One region of the Planococcus rifietoensis genome, then DNA from elsewhere that is predicted to be linked to it. Evidence: a T-box and tRNA genes for the amino acid it is inferred to sense, from the RefSeq annotation. Region 1 holds a T-box; the other holds one or more tRNA genes.
The links. The T-box of region 1 lies ahead of tyrS (tyrosine--tRNA ligase). A T-box ahead of a tRNA ligase gene usually reads a tRNA of that ligase, here a tRNA-Tyr.

Region 1 (4,397 bases):
TGAAGCAGGATACAGTGAAAAGCAGGCTAAAGATTACGGTGTTTTCATTCTGGCCGCGATCGAAGGAGGCATTCTTCTTTCACTTACTACCAAAAGCGAGGAATCGCTTTTAATCATCGCCGATCAAATTCCTTTCATCTTGTCAAAAAGAGAGAATTAGAATCAGGCATTTCAGAGAGGAATGGATAAAATATGACAACAATAGCAGGACAGCAACAAGAAACCATCAAAACGACCCCTATTTTAATTTCATTCTTAATCGCAGGCTTTATTGGATTGTTCAGTGAGACTGCGCTCAATATGGCATTGGGTGATTTAATCCAACAATTCGGCGTAGGATCGTCCACCATCCAATGGCTCACGACCGGATACTTGCTGACACTCGGCATACTGGTCCCTGTGTCGGGCTTATTGCTGCAATGGTTCAGCACAAGACAGCTATTCATTGCCGCGCTGGCCTTTTCAGTGACCGGCACCTTGATCGCTGCACTGGCGCCGAGCTTCAGCATTCTCATGGTGGCCCGTGTCATCCAGGCAATCGGAACAGGCTTGCTGTTGCCGCTCATGTTCAACACGATTCTATTGATCTTCCCTATTCATCGCAGAGGGGCGATTATGGGATTGATGGGCTTGGTGATCATGTTCGCTCCGGCGATCGGGCCGACGATTTCCGGATTTTTAATTGAAAACTTAAGCTGGCATTGGATTTTCTGGGTGTCTCTTCCGTTTCTAGTGTTTGCACTAGTTTTCGGCATCATGTTCATGCAGAACGTCAGCGTGATCACAAAACCTAAGATCGACATCACTTCCATCGTCTTATCGTCTCTTGGATTTGGCGGCATCGTCTATGGATTCAGCACCGCTGGGGAAAGCGGCTGGGGCAGTTTCATCGTCATCGCATCTATTGCGGTTGGATTTGTCTCATTGTTCTTGTTCTCCATCCGGCAATTTAAAATGGACCAGCCGATGATCAACCTCCGCGTCTTTAAATACCCTATGTTCACCCTTGGGCTCGCGGCTGTGTTTATCGCGTTCATGGTCATCCTGTCATCAGCCATTCTGCTGCCGCTGTATTTGCAGACGGGACTTGGCTTGGCAGCTGTCACAGCCGGGCTCATCCTCCTGCCGGGCGGCGTGTTAAATGGATTGATGTCACCGATTACCGGGCGGATTTACGATAAATACGGGCCGAGAGGATTGGTCATTCCCGGATTTTCCATCATCATCATTACCTTGTGGAACTTATCAGGCGTCACGACCGCCACGACCGCAGTCACAATCGTCGTCTTGAATACTCTTTTGATGGTCGGGGTTTCATTGGTGATGATGCCTGCCCAAACCAATGCATTGAACCAATTGCCAAAAGACTTGTATCCGGATGGCACCGCTTTGATGAACACCCTTCAGCAAGTATCAGGCGCCATCGGGACAGCGGTCGCCATCACCATCATGTCATCGACACAATCGACCTATATGCAAACTGTGTCCGATCCAAACAGCGCTTCCGCTATTCCCGAAGCACTGACGGCTGGCGTACAAAATGCCTTTACATTCGGTTTGGTGCTCGCTGTGATCGGTTTGGTGATTTCTTTCTTCATCAAATCCGTCCACCTGGCCAAAGAAGAAGCACCTCAAGGAAAAGTTGTCGAAAACACTTAAAAATGAACGATCGATTCAGCCGGTTTCAATTTAGGATTTGACTTCTTTTTTATTCCAGTTATAATGAAAAACAATATCTGCATAACGAAGATTTGCCCGAGCATTTCGGAGTATAAGAACAAAAGCGATGATAAGAACGAGTACCTGTGACTGAAGCATACAGAAAGCGGCCGGTTGATGAGAGGCGCATGCGGTGTCTGGGGAAATACCTCTTTGAGCTGTGTACCGAACCTTCAGTAGGCTACACCGGAGTTGCATCCGTAATCCATGCAGAAGTATCGCTTCGGCCGTACTTTCCAAGGGAAGCTGTGCGAGCAGCTTCCGAACTAAGGTGGTAACACGCATATCCGCGTCCTTTAGGGTTTTTCCCTAGAGGGCGCTTTTTTGTATTCTTATAGATTTTGCGATATGACTATTCCAAGACAAGGAGATGTTAGCATGCGACTCACACCCGCTGAACAAATGAAAATCATCGAAAAAGGAGCAGCCGAAATCATCGAGGAAGGCGAATTGCTCGAAAAGCTCGAACGCTCATACAATGAACAGCGCCCGCTCACCATCAAGCTTGGGCTCGATCCGTCCGCACCTGATATCCACCTTGGCCACGCAGTAGTTTTGCGCAAAATCAAGCAATTACAGGACCTCGGCCACCAGGCGGTCATTTTGATCGGCGACTTCACCGGGCGCATCGGCGACCCTTCCGGCAAGGCGAAAGGACGGACCGCGCTCAGTGACGAAGAGGTCCGGCAGAATGCGGAGACTTACTATGAACAGATCTTCAAAGTGCTCGACAAAACGAAGACAACGGTGCGTTTCAATAGCGAATGGCTGTCGAAACTGAATTTCGAGGAGGTCTTGAAGCTTGCCGCCAGCACATCGGTCGCGCGCATGCTCGAACGCGACGATTTCCAGAACCGCTACCAAAACCAATCGCCGATCGGCCTTCACGAGTTTTTCTACCCGCTCATGCAAGCCTATGATTCCGTTGAACTGAAAGCGGACATCGAAATCGGCGGCACCGACCAGACCTTCAATATTTTGATGGGCCGTACGCTGCAAAAGCATATGGGCCAGGAAAAACAAGTCGCCATCTTCATGCCGCTGATCGAAGGGCTCGACGGCGTGGAAAAGATGAGCAAAAGCCTGGGCAATTACATTGGCATCAGCGAAGCGCCTGAAATCATGTTCAAAAAAGTGATGGAAATCCCCGATCCCTTGGTCTTCAAGTACTTTGAACTGACGACCGATGAGCATCCCTTGGCGATCGAATCCTTACTTGACCGGCTCGAAGACGGCGAAAACCCGCGCAATATCAAATTGGAACTGGCGGAAATCATCACGGCGCTCTACCACGGCGAAGACGCGATGAAAGAAGCAAAACGCTACTTCGAGACGGCCTTCCAAAAGCGTGAAATCCCGGAAAATATCCCTTCGCTGCTGGTGGAAATCGGCAAGGAACGCATCGAAGAAATCATCCCGCAGCTCGTGGAATCCGGATTTGTCCGCAGCAAAAGTGAATTTGTGCGGCTCATTGAACAAAACGGCGTATCGTTTAACGGCGACAAGCTGACACGCGAAGAACTCGACACCATCGTCCATAACGGCGACGTCCTGCAGATCGGCAAAAAGCGCTTCGTGCGTTTTGAAAAATAAGTAAAGAAAAGGAGAGTGACCGAAAGTAAAGGCTGATGTCCATTGCGACGGACGCTTTCGGGGCCACAGGATGTGGGTCATGCAGCTGGCGCGACAGGACGTCGCGTTGCCAGCTGCCAGGGCACCATGTAATTTCGTTGCTCCCACATCTGCAATGCAGATGCGTCGCAAATAAATGAACTCAGTTACACTTCGTTCATTTATTCGCCGCCTCCATTTCCATCAGCTGTTATGAAAATAAAAATTATAAAAAAGTCAGACATAATTAAAACAGCCGGAGAAAAAGAATCTTTTTTCTCCGGCTGCTTCATTTTATATACGTATGGGACAGACCCTTTTTTACTTTATTTTTTATACTGCATATAAACAACTTGTGTCGCAAGGAAGTCTTCCATGCCATGCTTGCCGTCCGCACCGCCGAGGCCGGATTGGCGCATGCCAGCGTGATAGCCCTGCACTGCTTCGAAGTTTTCACGGTTGACGTAAGTCTCGCCGAATTTCATTTCATTGACGACGCGCATTGCTTCGTTCAGGTCGTCTGTATAGATAGAAGAAGACAAGCCGTAAACCGTATCGTTGGCCATTTCAATTGCTTCTTCAATAGTGCTGTAAGTGGTCATCGGAAGCACCGGTCCGAAAATCTCTTCACGCATGATATCGGAATCGTGTGTCACGTTCGTTAAAATAGTTGGCTTGTAGAAGAACCCGGCCAGATCCGCGCGTTCCCCACCTGTCGCAACGGTCGCCCCTTGCGACACTGCATCTTTAACCATGCCTTCGACAGTCTCCAAACGGTCCTGGCTGATCAGCGGCCCCATTGTTACGTCTTTGCTTTCTCTCGGGTCGCCGAGCTTGGTCGCTTCGAATGCCTGGATAAGTTTTTGGCTGAGCTCTTCCGCCACGCTTTCATGGACATAAAGACGCTCCGCATTCGTACACGCCTGTCCGCCATTTGCGAGTCTCGATGTGGTGATGGCTTTTGCGGCCAGGTCCAAATCTGCATGCTGCGTGACGATAGCTGGCGCTTTACCGCCAAGTTCGAGATTGACCTTGGTGATGTTTTGCGCTGCCGCTTCCATTACTTT
Region 2 (4,397 bases), 360 kb from region 1:
GTCCTGAGCCATTGCATCTCCATTTTCGATCTCCTTTCAATTAGTTTTTTTAATTATTTTAATTATAAATCTTTAATTTTCATAATTAAAGCTGCAGCTTATACTTTAAAAAAAGGAGGAATTTACATGTTTCAAAAAGGCCTTAAAGGCATTGTCGCCGTTCAAACTGCCATTGCATCTGTCGAAGGAGATAAGGGTGAACTCCGTTACCGTGGAACATTGATCGATGAAGTGATCAATCAAAAGAGCTTCGAACAGACCGCCTACTTCCTGTGGCACGGCCATCACGCTTCAAATGAAGAACTCGCAAGACTTATTGAACAATTAAAATCCTATCGCCAATTGCCGGATTATCTTATGGCCATTGCGCAAGTTTTGCCCAAAGAAATTTCATTAATGGATGGCATGCGGACACTCGTTTCAGCTTATCTGCATGCCGAATTCAAAGAATTGGAGATCCACCAACAAGCCATTGCCCTTACTGCTGCACTTCCTGTAATGACCGCTCTTCTATACCGGCAAAGCACCGGACAGGAATTCGTCGCGCCAAGAAGCGACCTGGGCCATACTGCAAACTATCTATGGATGATCAAAGGGCAAGTACCGACACACGCACAAACTGAAGCCCTGGAAACGTATTTGAACTTAACGATGGAACACGGCATGAATGCATCCACTTTTGCTGGCCGTGTCACCATTTCCACCGAATCCGACTTAAGCGCTGCCATCGTTTCTGCAATCGGTACGATGAAGGGTCCTTTGCATGGAGGCGCCCCGTCCGGTGTGCTTGAATTGCTTGATGAAATCCAGTCTCCCGAAAGGATTAATCCAGTCATTGAACAAAAACTGGCGCAAGGCGAGAAAATCATGGGCTTCGGTCACCGGGTATATCGCACAGAAGATCCGCGCGCCATACTGCTTCGAAAAAAATGCCAGCAGCTGCAGCAAGAAGACTCTTGGCTGGACCTTGCAGTCAAAGCGGAAACTAAAATCACCCAATTGTTAAATGAGCGAAAACCAGGACGTGCCCTTTATACCAATGTAGAATTTTACGCAGCAGCGATTATGCGGTCTATCCAAATGTCGCCTGAACTATTCACCCCTACCTTCAGCATCGCACGGATCGTCGGCTGGACTGCCCATGCGATAGAACAACAGCAAGATAACGTGATTTTCCGGCCACAATCCGAATATATCGGAAACTAAAAAAAGCCCGTATCCAATTGAATGGATACGGGCTTTTTACACATGGATTGCACATGGAACAATGGAGCCTAGGGGGCTCGAACCCCTGACCTCGACGCTGCCAGCGTCGCGCTCTCCCAGCTGAGCTAAGGCCCCGCGCGAAAAATGCGCAAAGATAAATGAGCCATGAAGGATTCGAACCTTCGACCCTCTGATTAAAAGTCAGATGCTCTACCAACTGAGCTAATGGCTCAAAATAAAAAATGGCTGGGGTACCTGGATTCGAACCAGGGCATGACGGGATCAAAACCCGTTGCCTTACCGCTTGGCTATACCCCAAAGCAATAAAAAACTGGTGGTGGGGGGCAGATTCGAACTGCCGAACCCGAAGGAGCGGATTTACAGTCCGCCGCGTTTAGCCACTTCGCTACCCCACCGTTATTCGATTAATAGCCTAAATGGATACATGGTGGAGGATGACGGGATCGAACCGCCGACCCTCTGCTTGTAAGGCAGATGCTCTCCCAGCTGAGCTAATCCTCCATGAATGGTGACCCCTACGGGATTCGAACCCGTGTTACCGCCGTGAAAGGGCGGTGTCTTAACCGCTTGACCAAGGGGCCTTACAAAAAAATTATAAAGAAAACAGTTTCCGATGTAAAGAAACTTTAAAGAATCAAAAGCTTCCAACCGGGTTCGAACCGGTGACCTCTTCCTTACCATGGAAGCACTCTACCTGCTGAGCTATGGAAGCAAGGTAAAAGGAAATCTCGGTACAAAGTAAAAAAAGATGATTGCCCAGCGACGTCCTACTCTCACAGGGGGAAACCCCCAACTACCATCGGCGCAAAAGAGCTTAACTTCCGTGTTCGGGATGGGAACGGGTGTGGCCTCTTTGCCATCATCACTGGACTTGTTGAGCTTGTTCGCTCAAAACTGGATAAATCGACATTGTGGGAAACTTGCGTTTCAGTTTGTTGGTTAAGTCCTCGATCGATTAGTATTCGTCAGCTGCACGTGTCGCCACGCTTCCACCCCGAACCTATCTACCTCATCGTCTTTGAGGGATCTTACTTGCTTGCGCAATGGGAAATCTCATCTTGAGGGGGGCTTCGTGCTTAGATGCTTTCAGCACTTATCCCGGCCACACATAGCTACCCAGCGATGCTCTTGGCAGAACAACTGGTACACCAGCGGTGTGTCCATCCCGGTCCTCTCGTACTAAGGACAGCTCCTCTCAAATTTCCTGCGCCCGCGACGGATAGGGACCGAACTGTCTCACGACGTTCTGAACCCAGCTCGCGTACCGCTTTAATGGGCGAACAGCCCAACCCTTGGGACCGACTACAGCCCCAGGATGCGATGAGCCGACATCGAGGTGCCAAACCTCCCCGTCGATGTGGACTCTTGGGGGAGATAAGCCTGTTATCCCCGGGGTAGCTTTTATCCGTTGAGCGATGGCCCTTCCATGCGGAACCACCGGATCACTAAGTCCGTCTTTCGACCCTGCTCGACCTGTCCGTCTCGCAGTCAAGCTCCCTTGTGCCTTTACACTCTGCGAATGATTTCCAACCATTCTGAGGGAACCTTTGAGCGCCTCCGTTACTCTTTAGGAGGCGACCGCCCCAGTCAAACTGCCCGCCTGACACTGTCTCCCAAGCCGCTAAGGCTTGTGGGTTAGAAGTTCAATACAACCAGGGTAGTATCCCACCGACGCCTCCCCCGAAGCTGGCGCTCCGGGTTCTCTGGCTCCTACCTATCCTGTACAAGTTGCACCAAAATTCAATATCAGGCTACAGTAAAGCTCCACGGGGTCTTTCCGTCCTGTCGCGGGTAACCTGCATCTTCACAGGTACTATAATTTCACCGAGTCTCTCGTTGAGACAGTGCCCAGATCGTTACGCCTTTCGTGCGGGTCGGAACTTACCCGACAAGGAATTTCGCTACCTTAGGACCGTTATAGTTACGGCCGCCGTTTACTGGGGCTTCGGTTCGCACCTTCGCTTGCGCTAAGCACTCCCCTTAACCTTCCAGCACCGGGCAGGCGTCAGCCCCTATACGTCACCTTACGGTTTTGCAGAGACCTGTGTTTTTGCTAAACAGTCGCCTGGGCCTATTCACTGCGGCTCTCTCGGGCTGTAACACCCTACCAGAGCACCCCTTCTCCCGAAGTTACGGGGTCATTTTGCCGAGTTCCTTAACGAGAGTTCACTCGCTCACCTTAGAATTCTCTTCTCGCCTACCTGTGTCGGTTTGCGGTACGGGCACCTCCCGCCTCGCTAGAGGCTTTTCTTGGCAGTGTGAAATCAGGGACTCTGAGGTAAACCTCTTGCCATCACTGCTTGATGTTGTATAGAAACGGGATTTGCCTCGTTTCTCATCTCACAACTTGGACGTGCACAACCAACGGCACGCTCACCCTATCCTTCTGCGTCCCCCCATTGCTCAAACGGCGGGGAGGTGGTACAGGAATATCAACCTGTTGTCCATCGTCTACGCCTATCGGCCTCGACTTAGGTCCCGACTAACCCTGAGCGGACGAGCCTTCCTCAGGAAACCTTAGGCATTCGGTGGACGGGATTCTCACCCGTCTTTCGTTACTCATACCGGCATTCTCACTTCTAAGCGCTCCACCAGTCCTTCCGGTCTGACTTCAACGCCCTTAGAACGCTCTCCTACCACGGACATCTACGATGTCCATCCACAGCTTCGGTAATCCGTTTAGCCCCGGTACATTTTCGGCGCAGTGTCACTCGACCAGTGAGCTATTACGCACTCTTTAAATGATGGCTGCTTCTAAGCCAACATCCTGGTTGTCTAAGCAACGCCACATCCTTTTCCACTTAACGGATATTTGGGGACCTTAGCTGGTGGTCTGGGCTGTTTCCCTCTTGACTACGGATCTTATCACTCGCAGTCTGACTCCCAAGCATAAATCACTGGCATTCGGAGTTTGTCTGAATTCGGTAACCCGGGATGGGCCCCTAGTCCAAACAGTGCTCTACCTCCAGGATTCTTATCTTGAGGCTAGCCCTAAAGCTATTTCGGAGAGAACCAGCTATCTCCAGGTTCGATTGGAATTTCTCCGCTACCCACACCTCATCCCCGCACTTTTCAACGTGCGTGGGTTCGGGCCTCCAGTAAGTGTTACCTTACCTTCACCCTGGACATGGGTAGATCACCTGGTTTCGGGTCTACAACTGCATACTCAC

Region 2: it encodes a tRNA-Tyr, which carries the amino acid that the T-box ahead of tyrS (tyrosine--tRNA ligase) is inferred to sense. The anticodon was not compared.

What each region holds. Positions count from the first base shown of each region.
Region 1 covers NZ_CP013659.2:2,989,242-2,993,638, forward strand. Annotated here, with positions in the region: gene AUC31_RS14840 (TetR/AcrR family transcriptional regulator) at 1-160, shown strand, start outside; gene AUC31_RS14845 (DHA2 family efflux MFS transporter permease subunit) at 193-1,659, shown strand; T-box leader at 1,778-2,019, shown strand; gene tyrS (tyrosine--tRNA ligase) at 2,098-3,312, shown strand; gene aldA (aldehyde dehydrogenase) at 3,657-4,397, opposite strand, start outside.
Region 2 covers NZ_CP013659.2:3,351,831-3,356,227, reverse strand. Annotated here, with positions in the region: gene AUC31_RS16715 (LysR family transcriptional regulator) at 1-23, opposite strand, end outside; gene AUC31_RS16710 (citrate synthase/methylcitrate synthase) at 127-1,206, shown strand; tRNA gene AUC31_RS16705 (tRNA-Ala) at 1,269-1,341, opposite strand; tRNA gene AUC31_RS16700 (tRNA-Lys) at 1,366-1,438, opposite strand; tRNA gene AUC31_RS16695 (tRNA-Gln) at 1,450-1,524, opposite strand; tRNA gene AUC31_RS16690 (tRNA-Tyr) at 1,539-1,622, opposite strand; tRNA gene AUC31_RS16685 (tRNA-Val) at 1,653-1,728, opposite strand; tRNA gene AUC31_RS16680 (tRNA-Glu) at 1,734-1,808, opposite strand; tRNA gene AUC31_RS16675 (tRNA-Thr) at 1,867-1,939, opposite strand; rRNA gene rrf (5S ribosomal RNA) at 1,982-2,097, opposite strand; rRNA gene AUC31_RS16665 (23S ribosomal RNA) at 2,163-4,397, opposite strand, start outside.